2 regions of the Synechococcus sp. WH 8109 genome follow, and region 1 is predicted to be linked to the other one. Evidence: predicted binding sites of a transcription regulator. Region 1 holds the regulator's gene; the other holds the start of a gene.
What was found. The regulator HrcA, encoded in region 1, represses chaperone genes, less so after heat shock. The targets are predictions, from matches to a motif close to TTAGCACTCNNNNNNNNNGAGTGCTAA.
Positions count from the first base shown of each region.

Region 2: a site for HrcA is predicted at 3,846-3,872, ahead of groES (co-chaperone GroES). Genes of this name have one in related genera too.

Region 1 is NZ_CP006882.1:1,896,648-1,907,380, forward strand. Features, by position in the region: gene ndhI (NAD(P)H-quinone oxidoreductase subunit I) at 1-553, opposite strand, end outside; gene nuoH (NADH-quinone oxidoreductase subunit NuoH) at 613-1,731, opposite strand; gene Syncc8109_RS10250 (citrate synthase) at 1,759-2,949, opposite strand; gene sixA (phosphohistidine phosphatase SixA) at 2,963-3,436, opposite strand; gene Syncc8109_RS10260 (DUF3352 domain-containing protein) at 3,429-5,009, opposite strand; gene Syncc8109_RS10265 (rhodanese-like domain-containing protein) at 5,063-5,419, shown strand; gene hrcA (heat-inducible transcriptional repressor HrcA) at 5,419-6,393, shown strand; gene trpB (tryptophan synthase subunit beta) at 6,404-7,660, opposite strand; gene Syncc8109_RS10280 (translation initiation factor) at 7,760-8,086, shown strand; gene cysC (adenylyl-sulfate kinase) at 8,118-8,762, shown strand; gene Syncc8109_RS10290 (AI-2E family transporter) at 8,722-9,807, opposite strand; gene Syncc8109_RS12990 (hypothetical protein) at 10,101-10,412, opposite strand; gene purE (5-(carboxyamino)imidazole ribonucleotide mutase) at 10,450-10,733, opposite strand, start outside.
Region 2 is NZ_CP006882.1:1,681,548-1,692,280, reverse strand. Features, by position in the region: gene Syncc8109_RS09195 (aminopeptidase P N-terminal domain-containing protein) at 1-201, shown strand, start outside; gene Syncc8109_RS09190 (TIGR01548 family HAD-type hydrolase) at 243-1,013, opposite strand; gene Syncc8109_RS09185 (30S ribosomal protein PSRP-3) at 1,068-1,583, shown strand; gene atpC (ATP synthase F1 subunit epsilon) at 1,753-2,163, opposite strand; gene atpD (F0F1 ATP synthase subunit beta) at 2,238-3,701, opposite strand; gene groES (co-chaperone GroES) at 3,924-4,235, shown strand; gene groL (chaperonin GroEL) at 4,313-5,947, shown strand; gene Syncc8109_RS09160 (hypothetical protein) at 6,103-6,522, shown strand; gene secG (preprotein translocase subunit SecG) at 6,793-7,023, opposite strand; gene gpmI (2,3-bisphosphoglycerate-independent phosphoglycerate mutase) at 7,023-8,660, opposite strand; gene pyrR (bifunctional pyr operon transcriptional regulator/uracil phosphoribosyltransferase PyrR) at 8,768-9,319, shown strand; gene Syncc8109_RS09135 (ferredoxin-thioredoxin reductase variable chain) at 9,303-9,524, opposite strand; gene Syncc8109_RS09130 (hypothetical protein) at 9,555-10,400, opposite strand; gene Syncc8109_RS09125 (Hsp70 family protein) at 10,475-10,733, opposite strand, start outside.

The DNA of each region.
Region 1 (10,733 bases):
GGAGCTGGCCAGCCCGGGGGCGATCGGTAGCAACACCATGGGGATCCATCTCACCTGCCGGCAGATAGGCGAGCTCCCGCAGAGGAACAACTGAGGGATCGGTGGTGACGCTGGTGGGAAGGCGTCCGAGGGCGACGTTGTCGTAATTGAGGCTGTGGCGATCAAAAGCGGCCAGCTCGTACTCCTCCGTCATCGAAAGGCAGTTGGTGGGGCAGTACTCGACGCAGTTGCCACAGAAAATGCAGACGCCGAAGTCGATGGAGTAGTTGCGCAGCTCCTTCTTCTTCGTGGCTTTGTTCATCACCCAATCGACCACCGGAAGGTTGATCGGGCAGACCCGTACGCACACCTCACAGGCGATGCACTTGTCGAACTCGTAGTGAATCCGGCCCCGATAACGCTCGGATGGGATGAGCTTCTCGTAGGGGTACTGCACCGTGACCGGGCGGCGCTGCATGTGGTCGAAAGTGACCGAAAAGCCTTGGGCCAGATTCCGGGCTGCATCGACTGCATCCCGGGTGTAATCACCGACCTGTTTGAGAAAGCCGAACATGGTCTGAGGGGGAGAGAACGAAGCGGAACCGGGAGCGTGGAAATCCTAGGTAGGAAAACTTAGCCGCCGAACGCAACGGGAAAAGCGAGCTTGAGAGCTGCTGTCACCAGAAGGTTCACCAGGGAAAGGGGCAGCAGGAACTTCCAGCCCAGATCGAGCAGCTGGTCAATACGGACGCGGGGGGTGGTCCAGCGAAGCAGGATCGCCACGAACACCAGCAGATAGGCTTTGAGCACCGTCATCACGATGCCAACGGTGCCCGTGATCACCTGCACCACGGGGGCATCGATGGGCTGGTTCAGCCAGCCGGCGAGCCACTCCACAGGGATCGGGAAGCCCCAGCCACCGAGATACAGAACGCTGACCAGAACGGCAGAGAGCACCAGGTTGATGTAACCCGCCAGGTAGAAGAGGGCAAATTTCATGCCCGCGTACTCGGTCTGGTAGCCGGCAACCAACTCTTCCTCAGCTTCGGGAAGGTCGAAGGGAAGCCGCTCACACTCGGCCAGAGCACAGATCCAGAAAATCAGGAATCCCACCGGCTGACGCCAAATGTTCCAGCTCAAGATGCCGGCACCGGTCTGCTGACCAACGATGTCAACCGTGCTCAGCGAGTTGGTCATCATCACGATGGCCAGCACCGCCAGAGCTAGGGGAATTTCGTAGCTGATCGATTGAGCTGCGGCCCGCAGTCCCCCGAGCAGCGAATACTTGTTGTTGGAGGCATAGCCGCTCATCAACAGGCCGATCGGCTGAATGCTGCTGAAGGAGATCCAGAGAAAGATCCCCACGCCCACATTGCTGATCAGCAGGTTCTGGCCGAAGGGAATGATGAGCCAGGAGATGATCACCGGCACCACCACCAGCACCGGGCCGAGGGTGAACAGCAGGCTGTCGGCCCGCGCCGGAATAATGTCTTCCTTGACGAGCAGCTTGAGTCCGTCGGCCAGGGGCTGAAGCACACCCAGGGCACCGGCATATTCCGGACCGATTCGCTGCTGGACAGCGGCGGAAATTTTGCGTTCCAGCCACACCGAAACCAACACACCCACCACTGCAGCCACCAGAACAAGCAGCATCGGCAGCGGCAGCCACAGCAGTCTCGCCACCTCCGGGGAGAAGCCAAACCCTTGCAGGGCCTGGCTAAAGCTCAATTCCAGGTCCAGTCCCGGACTCACCATGGTGTCGACGGAAGTGGGTGCAACTTAGGCGGCCGGAGCCGAGACGCGCTCCTCAATGGGCATCCAGGAGCGTGGCTGGGATCCGGAGTAGATCTGCGAAGGCCGGAAAATCCGGTTCGCCCCGAGCTGCTCCCGCCAATGGGCCAGCCAGCCGGCAACCCTGGCAATGGCGAAGACCGGCGTGAACAGATCCCTGGGAATACCGAGCTTGCGGTACACCAGGCCCGAATAGAAATCGACGTTGGGGTAGATGCCTTTGGGGCCGAGGCGAGACGCTGCTTCTGCTTCGATCGCCCGGGCCACGTCGTAGAGGTCGTCATGGCCGAAGCTGGCGAACATCTCCTCCACCAGGGCCTGCAGGATCACGGCACGGGGATCCTTCACCTTGTATTCCCGGTGGCCGAAGCCCATGATTTTGCGCTTGGCAGCTATGGCCTCATCCAGGAAAGCGCCTGCGTTCTCGGGACTGCCCACCTGCTCGAGCATGGCGAGGACATCTTCATTGGCGCCGCCATGGAGTGGGCCAGCCAGGGTGCCGACGGCTGAAGCCACCACTGCGTAGGGGTCGGTGAGGGTGCTGGCGGTGACGCGGGCACTGAAGGTGCTGGCGTTGAGGCTGTGCTCGGCATGGAGCATCAGGCAGCGATCAAAGATGCGCGCCGCCAGGGGATCCGGCTCACGTTCGGTGAGCATGTAGAGGAAATTGGCGGAGTAGGCCAAATCATCCCGGGGCTGGATTGGGTCCTGGCCTTTGCGGATCAGCTGAAAAGCGGCCACCATCGTGGGGATCTTGGCGATCAGCCGCACCACCGCGTCATAGATGTACTGAGGGTCGTCGATCGCCCGGCGCGAATAGAACAGCCCCAGGGAAGCGGCACTGGACTGCAGCGCGTCCATCGGGTGCCCGCTGGCCGGGAAGCACTTCATCATGTCTCGCACCCGGAAGCTGACCCGCCGGTGCATTTGCACCGCGTGCTCAAACTCCGCCAACTGGTCGCGGCTGGGCAGCTCTCCCCAGATCAGCAGGTAGGCCGTTTCCAGAAAGCTGCTATTGGCCGCCAGATCCTGCATCGGGTAGCCGCGATAGGTGAGCAGCCCTTGCTCTCCATCGATGTCGCAGATCGCCGACTGGGTGGCCGGCACGCCATCTAGGCCTGGACGCAGTTCGATCCCGGTCCGCGCATGGCGCAGGTCGCCTGTCTGCTGCTGGGCCACCGCCTGATTGCCTCTAGAAGCAACCTAAATCGTCAATCAACAGTGCTGGTCGAAGCAAGGCCTTCAACTGCCACTGGCCCGCGGAATGACGCAGCTGGATCACGCCGGCTTTCTTCAGCACCAGGGCACCCGGGGCACACCCCAGAAGACCGCAGGCCAGATCGCCAAGATCCGGCTCATGGCCGATCAAGCCAAGCCGTTCATCCAAGGCGGTCACCAGCATGTTGAGGGCCCCGCCCGGCTGGAGCCGTTCATCCACCGCAAGCTCAGAAGCGAGCCCCGCATCCAACGCCAGTTCCGCCGTTTGCAGAGCCCGGCGATAAGGGCTGGACAGCAGGCGATCCAAGCGCAGCCCCCGTTGCACCAGGGCCGCCATCACCCGCTGGGTTCGCTGACGGCCAGCGGCGTTCAGGGGGCGATCCGGATGGTCCTGGCCCCCCTGGCGGGGTTCGGCGATGCCATGCCGCAACAGAACCAGGTCAGCCAAGTTCGAGCCGGGCGTGCAACGGAATCTCGGTACCGCCCTGCTCCTGGCGATCAACATCGACGGCCAGCGCAAGGCCGCGGACCTGATCCTGGAGCGGACGCCCCGCCATCACCTGCAGCAGGGCCCATGGCCGCCATTGCCCCAACAGTGCCCGGGCCGGCTCATCCGCCAGCAGGAGGGCCTGCGCCGGTTGGGCGGAGGCTGTGAGCTCCTGCCACTGGTTCAAGCGGGGCTGGAGGGCACGCCCGTTCTGGCGCTGCGCCAGAGCCATCAGAGACTCGCCCCACCAGTTCAGCGCAGACGAGCGAACCTGAGCCACGGCCAATTGAGCATCCACCCCTGGCTGGCGTCCCCGCTGGCGCACCAGCCGCGTCCACACGCTCAACATCTCGCCATCGCCCTCCAGCTCAGAACGGGTCAGGCCCTGCTCCTGCAGACGCGTATCCACCGCATCCCTGGCGGGGCTTTGCGGGCGGCTGGCCAGCAACCAGCCCTCAGGTTGGTCCTGCCAAAGCAGAGGGCCTTCATCGGCCCCCACAACAGCCTCTGCCGCCGGCTGGTCCGCCAAGTGCTTCTCCAGCACCGGACCGAACCATTGGGCCAGCGGATGACTTTCGCTGAGATCCAGCAAACGGGCTGGACTCTGCAGCTGAGCCAGCCAGCGGGCATGGCCGCCGGCCGACGCCGTCAGATCCGTGAGCTCAGGCCAGGGGTCGGCGCCAAGGCCTTGCCGGAACCCTAGGCGCCCATCCACCGCCAGGGTTGAACCCTCTGGTCGCAGTGATGCCACGAGTCCGCTCAAATCGTCCCGTTGGGCTACTAGCTCAGGCAGCTGCAGCCAATGCTCAAGGGCATGGGGAGATGCCGTGAGCAGAGCCACGCCCTCGCCGAGCTCAGCCACCTGACGTTGCAGGCTTTGATCCCCCAGCTGATGCTGATCCGGAAGCTGGGAGACATCGAGGGCCTGCTCCAGCACACCCCTGCCTGAGGCCACGAGCAGCAGATCATCGTCAATCAAGGCCGTGGCCAGGGGTTGGGGGTCATGCCCCACCAACGCCCCCTGGCCACTGATCACACCGACACCGCGGTAACTGCTGATCTGCAAGTCGGTGCCCGCCAGGCTGCGGGTCTGCCAGAACCGTTGCAGAAAGCGCCGGGCGCCGTCGTCATCCCGACTGGTCAAAGCCAACACCCAACCGGTGAAGGAATCCCCGTCGGTGAGGCTGAGACTGACCTCTTCACCAAGCCAGGGCTCCAGCTCCAGACCGAACTGGAGGCCCGCCAAGGCAAAGACGCCTTCGCGCCACTGCCGGGCGCCATCACGGGCATCGCGGCGTTGGGAGGCAGGGGCAACGGCCTGGGCATAGGCCGGCAACCGTCCTGGATCGGCCAGCCAATGGAGGGACAGGTCAGCATCCCGGGGCACAAACCGGGCCGCCCGAGGCAGATGCAACGGCTGCTCTGCCAGCTGCAGGGGGCTCTGGCGGTTCATGGTCCAGAGCAGGCCAGCGGCCAGCAAAATCAGCGACAACAGCACAGCGCCGGCAGCGCTGAGGAAGGGGCGGGCCTTCATGGGCCGGCGGTCTCGGGTCGCCTCATCTTTGTCCATCACCGCAGAATGGCGCCATGGGCCAATCCCAACAACCACAACCAATCCAAGCCTCTGAACTGCAGCAATGGCTGCAAAGCCAGCGACCTTCACCGCAACTGGTGGATGTGCGCGAGGAGGCTGAGCTTGCGATCGCTGCCTTCCCAGGTGCGGTGCTGCACCGCCCCCTGAGCCAATCCAATGCATGGCTTGGAAAGCTGCAGGCCGACCTCAACCCCGATCAACCCGTCGTGGTGGTCTGCCATGCCGGCGTGCGCAGCTACCACTTCGGCCTGTGGCTGCTTGACCAACCCTGGGGCCTTGAGGTGTGGAACCTTGAGGGTGGCATTGATGCCTGGAGCCTTCAGGTGAACCCCAGCGTTCCCCGCTACTGATGAGTAAGCCCCTGTCGCTTCGGCAAAAACAGGTGCTTCAAGCGACGGTGCACCACTACGTCGACACGATGGAGCCGGTGGGCAGCCGCACCCTGGTGCAACGATTCGGCATCCCCGCCAGCTCCGCCACCGTTCGCTCCGCCATGGGAGCGCTTGAGCGCCGAGGACTGCTGAATCAACCGCACACGTCCGCCGGACGCGTTCCCAGTCCGATGGGTTACCGGCACTACGTGGATGCGCTGCTGCCCGAACCCGGCATCGCTGTTCAACACCTGGAACGGGAGCTCACCGGCCTCAGTCTTCGTTGGGCCGGTTTGGACGAGCTGTTGATGCATCTGGCCCGGCGGCTGACGGATTTCACCGGTCTGATGAGCCTGATCACCCAACCGCAGCAGGAGAACCAGCAACTTGAGACGATCCGTTTGGTGCCCAGCGGTGATCGACTGCTGGTGATGCTGGTGGAAGCCAACGGCCGCGCCAGCCACATCAACCTGCGTCTGCCCCACGGGGCTGAAACCGAACTCACCGCGATGGAACGCTGGGCGTCGGCCCAGCTCGAGCAGGGCGACCTGAACTGGGAAGCACTGCCCAGGCAGCTGCAACGCAGCGGCGCGGTGCTGCGCAACGCCCTTGAGCAGCCCACCCCCGCCAACTCCACACAGGTGGTGATGCATGGCCTTTCAAGGCTGGTGAGCGAACCGGAATTTGAAAGCACCTCCAGCCTTCGGCCGCTGCTGGAACTGATCGATGACCAACCCGCCACCTTGATCAGCCGCGGCGAATCCGCACGAGTATGGATCGGCGACGAACATCCTCAGCCAGCCCTAGAGGCCTGTGCCGTGGTTCAGGCGCCCTACCGCTGCAACGAGGGGCTCGGTCATGTGGCCCTGGTGGGGCCTATGCGGATGGCCTATGCCACGGCACGAGCCGCCGTGCAGCGAGTGGCCCGCCACCTGGAATTGCTACTGGCCTGAGATCCACTCCTTAGAGCTGATCCCCCAGCTTCTCCGCCACGGTGTTGACGTCCTTGTCGCCGCGGCCAGAGCAGTTGATCACCACTTCCGTGCCATCGGCCAGGGTGGGGCAAAGCTCCTCAAGCCAGGCGAAGGCGTGAGCGGTTTCCAGGGCTGGAATGATGCCCTCTAGCTCACTCACAAGGCGCAGGGCATCAAGGGCCTGTTGGTCGGTGACTGCGGCGTACTCAGCACGCCCGATCTCCCGCAGGTAGCTGTGCTCCGGCCCCACTCCGGGGTAGTCGAGACCTGCACTGATGGAGTGGGCCTCCATCACCTGACCGTCGCCGTCCTGCAGCAGCAGGCTCATGGCGCCGTGCAGCACACCGGCACTACCCTCGGTGATCGTCGCAGCGTGGCGACCGGTGGCCACACCATCACCGGCGGCCTCAACACCGATCAGCCGCACAGACGTGTCCTGCACAAAGGGATGGAAGAGGCCCATGGCATTGGAGCCACCGCCAACGCAGGCCATCAGCACGTCGGGCAGCCGGCCGAAGGCTTCCTGACACTGCTGCTTGGACTCCTCACCGATCACGGCATGGAAATCCCGCACCAACATCGGATAGGGGTGCGGACCAGCGACGGATCCAAGGATGTAGTGGGTAGTTTCGACGTTGGTCACCCAGTCGCGGATCGCCTCACTAGTGGCGTCCTTGAGGGTGGCGGTGCCGGCCGTCACCGGTTGAACCGTGGCGCCCAGCAGGCGCATGCGGAAAACATTTAGGGCCTGACGGCGCATGTCTTCAGCGCCCATGTAGATCACGCACCCCAGGCCGAAGCGAGCACAGACCGTGGCAGTGGCGACGCCGTGCTGCCCCGCACCGGTCTCGGCAATGATCCTCTTCTTGCCCATGCGCAGGGCCAGCAGGGCCTGACCCAGGGCGTTGTTGATCTTGTGGGCACCGGTGTGATTCAGGTCTTCCCGCTTGAGCCAGATGCGGGGTCCACCGTCGGCGCGGCGGTAGTGGGCGGTGAGACGCTCGGCCTCATACAACGGTGTCGCCCGCCCGACGTAGTTCTTGAGCAGGCGGTTGAGCTCGGCGGTGAAGGCGGGATCGTTCCAGGCCTGGGCCGCTGCTTGCTCCAGTTCCGCCAAGGCCGGCATAAGGGTCTCGGGCACGTACTGGCCGCCGAATCGTCCAAAACGACCATGGGCACCGGGGCGCACCGCTGGCTGCAGGCTGGAGGGATCCGGAGTGCTGGCGTTGGGCAGGGTGCTGGTCACGGATCCACGGCGGAGCGTCGGCTCAGCGTAAGCAGGCGGTCACGCCGTGGGGCGCCGCATCGGCGGTCATCGACAATGCAATCCGGTTGCGATGGGTGGATGCCGAAGGGAGGCTGGGAGGAATTCAGCAGCGCCGAGAGCCTGCAGCGACCGAGCGGCCCTGCGGCGGAGCCCACAGCCAAGGCGCAGCAAATGGTGCGGGTGCAGCCCACCCGTGGTGGCAAAGGTGGCAAAACCGTGACGGTGATTCAGGGCCTGGAGCTGGATGCTGCGGGCTTCAAGGTGCTGCTGAAGAAGCTCAAAACACGCATCGGCAGTGGCGGGACCGCCAAGGACGGCGTGATCGAACTGCAAGGAGATCAGGTGGATCTGGCACTCGAGCTGCTTAGCAAGGAGGGATACCGGCCGAAACGGGCTGGGGGCTAAGGGAGAATGGCCGCCACTTCATGCCGTGGCCATGACCGCCAGCCCCACCTACGGAGAGCTCACCGATAAAGGTGCGTCCACCAACATTGCCTGGCATGAGGCCTCCGTGGGCCGCGACGATCGCTCGCAGCAGCGCGGTCACCGCAGCGCCATTCTTTGGTTCACCGGACTCTCCGGCTCCGGCAAGAGCACTCTTGCCAATGCCGTCAACGCAGCCCTGTTTGAACGGGGACTCGCCACCTATGTGCTGGATGGCGACAACATTCGCCACGGCCTCTGCAAAGACCTGGGCTTCTCCGATGCCGACCGTGAGGAGAACATCCGCCGCATCGGTGAAGTGGCCAAGCTGTTCCTGGATGCGGGCGTGATCGTGCTGACCGCCTTTGTTTCCCCCTTCCGCGCTGACCGGGACAAGGCCCGGGACCTGGTGGAGGACGGCGACTTCCTCGAGGTTTTCTGCGCCGCTGATCTGGAGGTCTGCGAATCCCGCGACCCCAAAGGCCTCTACGCCAAAGCACGGGCGGGGCAGATCAAGGAATTCACCGGCATCTCCAGCCCCTATGAAGCACCGGAAACGCCCGAACTGAAGATCGACACCGGCAAGCAGGATCTGGCCTACTCCGTGGAGCTGGTGATCAAAGCGCTCCAGGAGCGTGGGGTGATTCCGGCCGCCTGAGTTCGCCGTCGCCAGCCCTGGCTGCATCCGCCAGGGTTTTTATGCAACTGGCCACCGGCACCGCCAACAGCAGTCCCAGCAGATCCCCCACGCCAAAGAGGGCGCCTACCCGGGCACCGATGGGCAGAGCGATCAGCAACCAGGCCGGTTGCAACCCCACGATGCTGCCCATCAGCCGCGGTTGGATCACCTGATCCACGATCTGACCAACCACGATCGCCGCGGCAAGCAGCTCAAGGCCTGTGCGGGGGTCCTGAACCGCCAGCACCGCACTCACCGAGACGATCGACACGGCACTGGCATAGGGCACCAGGGTGGTGAAGCCGATAAGCACAGCGAACAATACGCCGTAGGGAATGTTCAAGGCGGTGAACACCAGAAGCTGACCGCCACTGAGGATCAGCGCCAACACAACCTGGCCAGCGAAATAGCCGCGAAAGGTGCGCTCAAGGGTCATCTTCACCAGATCCCGCCAACGGTCGGGCAGCCAACGGGCCAGACCGTCGACGATCGGATCCGCCCCAAGCAGCAGAAAGACCGCCAACACCAACACGATCACCACATTGATTGTGGTGCCCACCGTTGCGCCAAGCAGGCCCAACAGACGCTGGCTCAACTGCGTGGCCAGACGACTGAACTGGGCCACCAGATCGCTGCTGAGGTCAGCGAAATCAGCCGGCAAGCCATGATCCAGGGCCCAGAGCTGACCCCGATCGATCCACTGCTCCGCCGCCGTGAGCAAAGACGGCGAGGTACTGATCAATTGACTGAGTTGTTCAATCAACAGCGGCACCAGGGCCACAGCTGCCCAGACCAGAAGCCCCAGGGTCACCAGGACCACGCTGACGATGGCCCATGCGCGGGGAAGACCCCGTTGCGCAAGCCAGCGGCAGGGCAGGTCCAACAAAAAGGCGATTAAAGCCGCGGTGAGGAACAGCCCGGGGAATGGGGCGAACTGCACCAGCAAACCCTTCAGCACAAAGGCGTTCAAGCCCAGTACCGGCAGCAGAAGACCAAGCCGCAACCAGGCCGGCCAAGGCGTCATTGAGACGATGAAGCGAATCGATCAGTGCTGCTCAAGGGAGGCCGGCATAAAGGAGGAACTGACGTAATGGCACCAAAAACTGAGCCAAGCGGCAATCCCGAGGGACTTGAATCCCTCCTCAAAGATCTGCACCGTCTCGTAGGAATTCGGCCAAAGCCCTTGAGGTGATCGGTCAGAACCGACATGCCCAACAACACCACGGAGACCAGAAAGGTGTAGCCACCGAGGCGCCGCAGGGGGCCACCGAAGCGAAACAGCAGCAACCCGGTAAAGAAGGCGTAGGTGATGTCAAGTCAGTCCTCACCGAGGTAGCGATCATGCACCAGGAACATGTCGTCGAGGCAGAGCCAGAGCGAGAAGCCACCCCCACAGAAGGCGAATTGACGTTTAAGAACGGAGCCCTGGATCTGCCGAGTGGATGCCGCAAACAGGGCGATAGCCGCCGCCATCCAGAGCAGATAGCCCACACTGGAGAGGACACCTTTCTCCAAAGGGGCGTTGCAGGCCTGGGACAAATCCCTCAACACCAGCTTGGCGCTGATGCCCTCAGCACCACTCCAGACCAAGGCAACCGCTAGGCGATGGCCGCAGGCACCACCGCCCAAAGCAGCGTGGATCGCAGGGTGGAACGAACGGGAACACTCATGAATTCATCTGAGAGAGGTAATCCGTGCTGCCCAGATCAACCAGGCGCGCATCCTTGGCGACCACAGCATCGTGGAGGCTGCTGCGGTAATCCTCAAGTTTCCGGGCCAAGTCAGAGTTGGCCACCGAAAGGATCTGCGCCGCCAACAACCCAGCATTGAGGCCCCCACCGATGGCGACGGTGGCCACCGGAATCCCCCCCGGCATCTGCACGATCGAGTGGAGGGAATCGACCCCGGACAGCGTCCGGCTTTTCACCGGCACGCCGATCACGGGCAGGG
Region 2 (10,733 bases), 220 kb from region 1:
CTGGAGCCAGGCATGGTGCTCACCGTTGAGCCCGGTCTTTACGTCAGCGATCGCCTCAGCGTGCCGGAAGGACAGCCTGAGATTGACGATCGCTGGAAAGGTATCGGCATCCGCATCGAAGACGATGTTGCCGTCACCGAGACCGGCCATGAGGTGCTCACCGCCGGCGCCCTCAAGAGCGTTGCTGCGATGGAGCGCTGATCGCCTCGATCAGCGGGGAGTTTCGCGGAGCACAGTCTCCCTCATCCCGCGGCTCCTTCCCAGTGCAAGACCGCTTCGGTGGTCTTCAGCACTTGATCGGCGCCCGCCTCCTCTAGCCGTTGCTCATAGATTTCGCGCGCCGCAGCCTGCTCTACGGTTTGCAGGTGAGGAGGTGCCACCGCCAGGCTCACGAATGATTGTTCCGGCCAGCGTTCCCGGGCTTGGATCACGGTGTGAACATCGGCCACGGTGTCGCCGAGATAAGCCACCTGAACTCCCTCGGCACTGGCTCCCAGTGCTTTGGCCAGGCGGATCAAGCCTGTGGGGTCCGGTTTGTCTGGGGCATCTCCCATCGCGATCAGGGGCGGGTCCTGGAGCCCCAGGCGCTGCTGCAGCACGAAGCGGGCTGAGGGCGGTTCAGCTCCACTCACAAATCCCCATCGCAACTTGCGCTTCGACAGCGTCGCGAAAAAGCTGTCGTCCACCAGAAGAGGCTCATCACCGATAAAGCCCGTCCATTGGCTGGGGTCTCCGTCCGGATCTCCGCCGAAGTAAAAGCCGCTGAACACATCGATCAGCGCGGCGCGATCCGGCAGCTCAGCACCATGGCGCCGCAGCAGTTCAAGGCTGGCGTCCCAGTCGTTGTTCCAGGCTCCCTCCGACTTCAACGCATCAATGACATCAACGCTGGGCTGCCAATCGCAGTAGTGCTGCACAGTGCATTGAAGGGCCCGTCGATAGCTGCCCGCTACATCGCGGATCACACCATCGATGTCGAACAGCAGGATGGTTGGGGGTCCCAGAACGTCCAATGGGGAGCGGCTGGTAGGTTAGTTGTTTGTATTTCTGTCTTGAGCGCTGACACCATGACGGTCACCGAAGGCGCTGCCCCTACCGACCAGGAGGTCGCGACTCCGTCCGCCGAAGCGGCAGAAGGCGCCACCCAGGCAGCTGAAACCACTGAAAAGCCTGCAACCAGCGAAGGCGAAGGCCGTCCTGTGCTGAAGGGCGCCGCCGCGGCTTTGGCCACGGCCACCATCGATGCTGATGGTGTTCCTTCCGGTTACACCCCCAAAGCCGATGAGGGTCGCTTCCTGCTGAAGATTCTCTGGCTTCCCGACAACGTGGCCCTTGCGGTTGATCAGATCGTTGGCGGTGGCCCCAGCCCCCTCACCTCCTACTTCTTTTGGCCCCGTGAGGATGCCTGGGAAAGCCTGAAGACCGAGCTGGAAGGCAAGAGCTGGATCACCGACAACGAGCGGGTTGAAGTGCTCAACCAGGCCACTGAGGTGATCAACTACTGGCAGGAAGAGGGCAAAGGCAAGAGCCTCGATGAGGCCAAGGCCAAGTTCCCCGATGTCACCTTTTGCGGTACCGCCTGATTACGCTCTTCAATTTGATGATGCAAACCTGCTTTCGGGCAGGTTTTTTTATGCCTTCCCGTTGCTTGCGTGGTGTTGGGATGACTAACGGACAAACGACACCACTAAAAAGGCCAGGGGTAGGAGCCCCTGGCCTTTCACAACGTCATCCTTGAAACAGGGGGATGAATCAGTCGGTGGTTTTGCTGGCCTGAAGGCGAGCACGGGCTTCGTTCAGCTGTTGCTGCGCCTTGAGTTTTTCCGGCGAAGTAGGTTGGCCTTCCATGCCAGCCACCACGGTGGAGGCCTTCTGGAAAGCGGCTTCGGCTGCAGCGGCATCGATGGAGCTGCCCAGTTCGGCCTTGTTCACCAGAACGGTGACTTCATCAGCATCTACTTCGGCAAAACCACCCATCAGAGCGATGGAGTTCCAGGCACCGTTGGCACGCACCCGCAGCACACCAATGTCGATGGCGGTGAGCAGGGAGATGTGGCCGGGCAGGATGCCGAGTTGACCGGTGGTACTGGGCAGGATCACCTCGTCGGCGCTGCCATCAAAGACGTTCTGGTCTGTTGCCAGCACGCGGAGGGTGAGGGACATGAACCTTGGTTCGGAAAGAGAACGGACTGTCGAGAAACACGTGATCGGGGGTGTGAATAACACCCCCGCAGGGATCACTTGGTTTCGGCGGCGATCTTCTCGGCCTTGGCTTTCACTTCCTCGATGTTGCCCACCAGGTAGAAGGCGGCTTCGGGGAGGCTGTCCAGCTCACCGGAAAGGATCTGGTTGAAACCAGCGATGGTCTCCTCCAACTTCACGTACTTTCCGGGCATGCCGGTGAAGATTTCAGCCACGAAGAAAGGCTGGGAGAGGAATTTCTCCACCTTGCGGGCACGATCCACGGTGCGACGGTCGTCTTCCGACAGTTCGTCGAGACCCAGAATCGCAATGATGTCCTGCAGTTCCTTGTAGCGCTGCAGGGTGGACTGCACGGCGCGGGCGGTGCGGTAGTGCTCGTCACCCACCACAGCTGGCTGGAGCATGGTGCTGGTGGAATCCAGAGGATCCACAGCGGGGTAGATGCCCTTGGAAGCCAGGGCACGGTTCAGCACCGTGGTGGCGTCGAGGTGGGCAAATGTGGTGGCCGGCGCGGGGTCGGTCAGGTCGTCAGCAGGAACGTAAACAGCTTGGATCGAGGTGATCGAACCTTCAACGGTGGAAGCAACACGCTCCTGCAGGGCACCCACATCGGTGCCCAGGGTGGGCTGGTAGCCCACAGCGGAAGGCATGCGGCCAAGCAGTGCGGACACCTCGGAACCGGCCTGCACGAAACGGAAGATGTTGTCGACGAACAGCAGCACGTCCTGCTTGTTCACGTCGCGGAAGTGCTCAGCCATGGTCAGAGCGGAGAGGCCCACGCGCATCCGGGCGCCGGGGGGCTCGTTCATCTGGCCATAGCAGAGAGCCACTTTCGACTTGGACAGGTCGTCGGCGTTGATCACGCCGGACTCCTTGAATTCCTCGTAGAGGTCGTTGCCTTCACGGGTGCGCTCACCCACACCACCAAACACAGACACACCGCCGTGCTCCTTGGCGATGTTGTTGATCAGCTCCTGAATCAGCACAGTCTTGCCCACACCGGCGCCGCCGAACAGGCCGACCTTGCCGCCCTGACGATAGGGAGCCAGGAGGTCGATCACCTTGATACCGGTCTCGAACACCTTGGGCTTGGTCTCAAGCTCGGTGATGTTGGGGGCATCCCGATGGATGGGAGCAGTGGCCGAGGTGTTGACGGGGCCCTGCTCGTCTACGGGCTCGCCCAGCACGTTGAAGATGCGGCCTAGGGTGGCTTCACCCACGGGCACGGAGATCGGTGCACCGGTGTCAAGGGCTTCCATGCCGCGCACCAGACCGTCGGTGCCACTCATGGCAACGGCACGAACCCGGTGATCACCCAGAAGTTGTTGAACTTCAGCGGTCAGGGCGACGTCGTCACCTGCGGGGTTTTTCCCCTCGATGCGGAGGGCGTTATAGATCTTGGGCAGTTTCCCGGCGGGAAATTCCACGTCCAGAACCGGGCCGATCACCTGACGGATCACACCCTTGGTGCCAGCAGATGCAGGAGCAGAAGCGACCATAGGAAGGAGAGTTGCGGGAACAGGCGCTGCGCGCTCGGACCCATTCAGAGCGGCGCAACCATACCACTGCTGTGGTTGCAGCCCCTCCGGTTCGGTCACCCGCACAGCTTGGGGTATGGCCCGAGGGATGGTGGATTGAATACGTTGGCACTCATCGGCATCGAGTGCCAACTCGCGTCGATGCGTGCGCATTGCGCCCTGTCCCTGCTCCTGCAAGTACCCATGGCTGCTGTTTCTCTCAGCGTCTCGACCGTTAAACCCCTCGGCGACCGCGTGTTCGTCAAGGTCTCTGAATCAGAAGAGAAGACTGCCGGCGGCATCCTTCTCCCTGACACCGCCAAAGAAAAGCCCCAGGTGGGTGAAGTGGTTCAGGTGGGCCCCGGCAAGCGCAACGACGACGGCAGCCGTCAGGCTCCCGAAGTTGGTGTAGGCGACAAGGTTCTCTACAGCAAGTACGCCGGCACCGACATCAAGCTCGGCAGCGATGAATACGTGCTGCTGTCCGAGAAGGACATCCTGGCTGTCGTCAACTGAGATCAGCCCCGCTGCATTGCGGCTTGAGACTCGACTCAGCCTCCCTTAACCATCCCCTTTATTAGGAACCGCCTTCCATGGCAAAGCGCATCATCTACAACGAGAACGCCCGTCGCGCTCTCGAAAAAGGCATCGACATCCTCTGCGAAGCCGTCGCCGTGACACTGGGTCCCAAGGGCCGCAACGTGGTGCTCGAGAAGAAGTTCGGTGCACCCCAGATCATCAATGACGGCGTCACCATCGCCAAGGAGATCGAGCTCGAAGACCACATCGAGAACACCGGTGTTGCTTTGATTCGTCAGGCTGCCTCCAAAACCAACGACGCCGCCGGTGACGGCACCACCACCGCCACCGTTTTGGCCCATGCCATGGTCAAGGCGGGTCTGCGCAACGTGGCTGCCGGTGCCAATGCCATCACCCTGAAGAAGGGCATCGACAAGGCTTCCGATTTCCTGGTCAGCAAGATCAAGGAAATGGCCAAGCCCATCGCGGACAGCAATGCCATCGCCCAGGTCGGCACCATCTCCGCTGGCAACGACGAAGAAGTTGGCAAGATGATCGCCGATGCCATGGACAAGGTTGGCAAGGAAGGTGTGATTTCCCTCGAAGAGGGCAAGTCCATGGAGACCGAACTCGAGGTCACCGAAGGCATGCGCTTCGATAAGGGCTACATCTCCCCTTATTTCGCCACCGACACAGAGCGGATGGAAGCCGTCCTCGACGAGCCTTACATCCTTCTCACCGATAAGAAGATCGGTCTGGTGCAGGATCTGGTGCCCGTGCTGGAGCAAATCGCCCGCACCGGCAAGCCTCTGCTGATCATTGCTGAGGACATCGAGAAGGAAGCCCTCGCCACTCTGGTGGTGAACCGTTTACGCGGTGTGCTGAACGTGGCCGCCGTGAAGGCTCCTGGTTTCGGTGATCGCCGCAAGGCCATGTTGGAAGACATGGCTGTGCTGACCAACGGTCAGCTGATCACCGAGGACGCCGGTCTCAAGCTGGAGAACGCCAAGCTCGAGATGCTGGGCACCGCCCGTCGAATCACCATCAACAAGGACACCACCACCATCGTTGCCGAGGGCAACGAGGCGGCTGTCGGCGCCCGCTGCGAACAGATCAAGAAGCAGATGGACGAGACCGACTCCACCTACGACAAGGAGAAGCTGCAGGAGCGCCTGGCCAAGCTGGCCGGTGGCGTGGCTGTGGTGAAGGTGGGTGCAGCCACCGAAACCGAGATGAAGGACAAGAAACTCCGTCTGGAGGACGCCATCAACGCCACCAAGGCGGCTGTTGAGGAAGGCATCGTTCCTGGCGGCGGCACCACCCTGGCTCACCTGGCTCCGGCCCTGGAGCAGTGGGCAGCCTCCAGCCTGTCCGGCGAGGAACTGATCGGCGCCAACATCGTGGCTGCTGCTCTTACGGCTCCGCTTATGCGCATCGCTGAAAACGCAGGTGCCAACGGCGCTGTTGTGGCTGAGAACGTCAAGGCTCGCGCTGGTGCCGAAGGTTTCAACGCTGCCTCCGGTGAGTACGTCGACATGCTGGCTGCCGGCATCGTCGATCCCGCCAAGGTGACCCGCTCCGGTCTGCAAAATGCCGCATCCATCGCTGGCATGGTGCTCACCACCGAGTGCATCGTGGCTGATCTGCCTGAGAAGAAAGAAGCAGCTCCTGCCGGCGGCGGCATGGGCGGCGGCGACTTCGACTACTGATCGACGTATGGGTGGTCGGGAGACCACCCGATCACCCCAACTCAAGTCATGCCAAGAGGTCCTGCGGGGCTTCTTTTTTATGCTCGGATACATGTCTTGCAAGAACTAGTTCTTACAAGACATGTGGTGCCTGGGGGGCAGCGTTGGTGCCGGCCATGGAGGATGTGAGGTGTGGAGACGCGCCGGCTAGCGTCTTGCTGTGTAACGTTGTGTCGGGACAAATGCCCCAGCGCCCCGGAGCTTTTGCCGCCCAGTTCGCTCCAGAGACGCTGCAGCGTTTCAAGGCCCTCTGTCGACAGCAAGACAAGGCCTACTCCAAGGTGTTGGAGCGTCTTGCGTTGTTGTACGTCGAAACGGATGGAGGCATTCTTTCTCCAGCCAGCACGGCTTCCGCTCCGTCAAAAGGCGTGCAAAAAAGGCAAGTCCAGGTTGAATCTCTGCAAAACAAACTGTTGGAGGATCTGTTGAAGCGGGTTGAAATCCTTGAAAAGAAGGAAACAAAAACGTTGTACGAGCTTGATAGGGTCTACAAGGAAATTGCTTTTCTGAAATCAGGCTTGCAAAGCCCTGAGTGATGTTTCTGACGTATCACGACTGAAGTTCACGGCCGCTTCGGCTTTCACCCATCCAGACTGCTTGAAGAGCTCTTGGTTTTTGTTATTGCAGTACCGCCTCGGTTTTGCCTTAGTTTTCTGGATTCGTGCTCAATGTGCTTCTTTGAGTTTGTTCTGGCTCGCGAAATTGATCGGAACAGAGAGGCAAGTTGATGAAGAGCAATTCAACCATCAGGTTGAAGCTGCCTGCAAAGAATGCATGCTGAAAATTGAGTTTGTGAGCGGGTTGGTTTAGTTCAACCAGCCAGCACTCAGGATCACAGCCAAGGACAAAAACAACGCCAGGCATGTCCATGTCAGACGGTTCAACGTTGCTTCTGCGCTGCTGGCGCTGCTGAACATGGAGCTGCCGCTTGCCGCCAAGCCACCCATGCCATCACCTTTGGGGCTATGCAGCAGAACCAAGACGATCAAAAGAAGGCCGGTGCCGATCCAGCTCCAGGACAAAATTGAGGTGAGCATTAAACGGAAAGAGGAAGGCGAGCGGTCTTTGGGGTGGGGTCCATATTGGACATGGGTGCAATCAGGCTTTGGCCAGTCATGGCCGCCGGTTGCGCAAGGTCAAGAATTTGCAGCAACGTCGGAGCGATATCGGCGAGCCCCCCGTTATCGCGAAGTGTGATTGCGTTGCCATGGCCAGGCAGTTTGCGCCGTTCTCCTTCGATCAGGATCGCAGGCACAGGATTGGTGGTGTGGGCTGTCCAGGCTTGGCCATCCGGACCTTGCATCAACTCGGCATTGCCGTGATCAGCCGTGATCAGCATGGTTCCGCCCTGGCGTCCCACCGCATCCAACAACCGGCCAATGCAGGCATCCACGGTTTGGATGGCTTCCTTGGCGGCCTCCATCACACCGGTATGCCCCACCATGTCGGGGTTGGCGTAGTTGATCACGATCAGCGAATAGTCCGCTCTTTCAATTGCTGAAATACAGCTGTCGGTGAGTTGCTCGGCCGACATTGCCGGTGAAAGGTCGTAGGTGGCGACCCTCGGCGATGGCACCAAGTGACGGTCTTCTCCCGCAAGTGGCTGTTCGATGCCACCGTTCATGAAGTACGTGACGTGTGGATACTTTTCCGTTTCGGCAGTGCGGTATTGCTTCAGCCCGGCGTCTGCCACTACTTGCCCCAACAGTTGGTCGAGCGGCTCGGGAGGGAAGACCACTTGCACGGGAAGGTCTTGTTCAACCTGGGTGAAGGTGACCACATCCAACTCCGGAGTGTGGCTGCGCTCGAAGCCCTCGAAATTGGGAAGGCAGAGCGCTTGCACGATTTGGCGGGCGCGATCGGGTCGGAAGTTGAACACCAGAACGCTGTCACCGTCTTTGATGATGCTGTTCTGAAGCCGTACCGGTTCGAGGAATTCATCAGTTATGTGCTCGGCATAACTGTCAGCCAACACCTGCTCTGCCATCCGGCTGTCGACGGCGATGTTGGGATCGGTGTAGAGGTTATAAGCCTTTTCGATCCGCTCCCAGCGCTGGTCCCGGTCCATGGCCCAGTACCGGCCACAGAGGCTGGCGAGCTGGCCGACGCCGCTTCGGCTCAGGGCCGCTTCCACCTGGCTGATGTATCCCGGTGCGCTCTGGGTGGGTGTGTCGCGCCCATCGGTGATGGCATGCACGGCGACATCGGAGATGCCGCTGTCGGCTGCCCACTTGATCAGTCCACAGAGATGGTCCACATGGCTGTGGACGCCACCATCGGAGCAGAGGCCGAGCAGGTGCAAGGTGCCGCCCCGCCTTTGGGTGCGTTCTGCTAGTCCCTTTAGTGCTTGCGTGTCGCCCAGTTGATTTCTGCGCACCGTGTCGCTGATTCGCACCAACTCCTGGCGAATGATGCGGCCGGCTCCGATGGTGAGGTGGCCCACCTCAGAGTTACCCATCTGTTGATCGGGGAGGCCCACATGGGAGCCACTGGCCTCAATCAAGGTGTGTGGATAGGCATGCCACAGGGCATCCATCACAGGAGTGCCGCTTTGCTGAATCGCGTTGTGCTCGCTTGCGTTCCTGTAACCCCACCCATCAAGAATGGCGAGAACGACCGGTGCCACTGTCCCGGAGCGTCCTGAACCGTTGGTAGTGCTTTTCCCCACGTTCACCCGCGACCGACGGTTCTTAAGGACTCTTGCAGAATCAACTTAACGCCAAGCCAGCCCTCAAGCTGCAGTTTCAGCCAATTCCCATACCCCGCAGCGCTCAATCCTCCATGGCCGACCCTGAACGGATCGAAATTCTCTCGGAGCGTGAGCTTGGTCTAACGCTGTCGCGTTTGGCGTCGCAGGTGTTGGAGAGCGCCGAAGACAGCCGTCGACTGATGCTGTTGGGGATCCCCACCCGCGGCGTTCAGTTGTCCAGGGTTTTGGCGCGTGAATTGGAGCGGTTGACAGGTCACGCAATCTCCCAGGGGGCCATTGATCCCACGTTCCATCGCGATGATCTGGAGCGCATCGGCACCCGTCTGCCCCAGCTCACGACTCTCCCCAGCAGCATTGAGGACCGTCAGGTGATTCTGGTGGACGATGTGATCTTCACGGGGCGGACGGTGCGTGCCGCGCTGGAGGCCATGCAGAGCTGGGGGCGGCCGCAGCGGGTGATGTTGCTGGCCATGGTGGATAGAGGCCATCGGGAGCTTCCGATTCAGCCTGATTTCTGTGGCCGCGTTGTGCCGACCCGACGCAGCGAAACCATCGAGCTACGCCTCAGGGATGTTGATGGTGAGGAGGGAGTGTTCCTCAGCCGACTCAGCCGGCAGGCTTGAGTTCGTCGGCGCGGAAATGGGCTTTGTAGCGGCCGAAAGCAACGATCACAGGAAGGGTCGGGCTGATCACCCGACCCTTCCAATCATTGAGAACGTTCGCCACCTCTCCGGTCTGCCCTTTCATGTCAAAGGCCTGGCCCCGGTGTTCGGGATGGTTGAACACAACGACGGATGCCTCCACCGTCACCCTGTCGCCCGCCTGCATTGCACCTGAGTCATCCACGGGCTCATTTTGTCACGGGCTCGGGGACGAGTGTCGACAGAAACTTTCCGGTCCGTCCTCTTCGACGCGACCGCCAAGGTCGCTGCAGCCCATCGAAAAGGCCGACCAGGGGTCCAGACCTTGTAGCAACTGATCCTCGACGGCGGCATCCAGCCTGTCACCGCTGATGACGTCGGAATGCACCGCTGGGTGCTGTTGGTGTTGCTGGGCCTCATCGAGGGCCTGAATGGCACTCTCCACCTCTTGACGGGTGGCACTTGCCTGCTGCTGCCACCAGGGATGGTCGAGTTTGTTGAGGCTGTCCAAGGCCTCCCACCAGCGTTTTTGCTCCACCAGTTGAACCAGCCGACGCTGTTCCAATTGGTTGCGGTTCCAGATCTCCATCAGCGTTGCACTGAGTTGGCTGATGGAGCTGCGCGCGGTGCCTTTGAGGGGATCCAGCAACTCGAGTGCCTGCTGCAGGTCTCCCTCACGAAACAGAGCAATCGCCTGATCCATCAGGGCCTGGCGCCAGCGTTCGAGGTTCTTGCGATGGAGGGCAAGGTCGCCATGGCCCGAGGCGACCAGTTGCTGCTGCAGCGTGAGGGCAGCGATCGAATCGCCTTGGCCCCAGAGATGTTCGGCGTGCTTCCGGCGGCATAGGGCCTGCTCTTCCGGTGCGCCCTCCCCCAACCAGCGCAGGGATGCGAGTTGCTCACTGGTGCGGATGCAGGCCTCGTAGTCGTTGGCATCGATGGCGCTCTGCAGCCGCTCCGGCAGTTGTTGTTCCCACAAATAGGCACCTGTCGCAATCGCCAGCACCAATCCCAGGGTTCCAACACCCCAGAGCCGTAGCAGCAGTTGACGCGGTGCTGCCACGAAGGGTGGAGCTGAACGTTGGTTCTGTTCTATGGAGTGACGGCTCCCGTTCCAAGGGCCTGTGGACGGACGTCTTATCGGACAGCCCCCAGCGTTGGCTGGGACCACTTCCGACCTGAACGCAGATCGTTGATCTCCAGCTGAAGCTGCGCTTCTTGATCAATGCTCCAGCGCAGCCGCAGGCAGTCCTCGCCCTGCTCTCCGGCGGGTTCCAGAGGCAGCACCAGCTCGATGCCGGGCCAAGGCTGATGGGAGACCTCCCCGGCGGTCTGCTCCTGCAGGGTCGGCAAACCATCGATGAAGACCACGCTGTGGCTCCCCTGGGCGATGGGC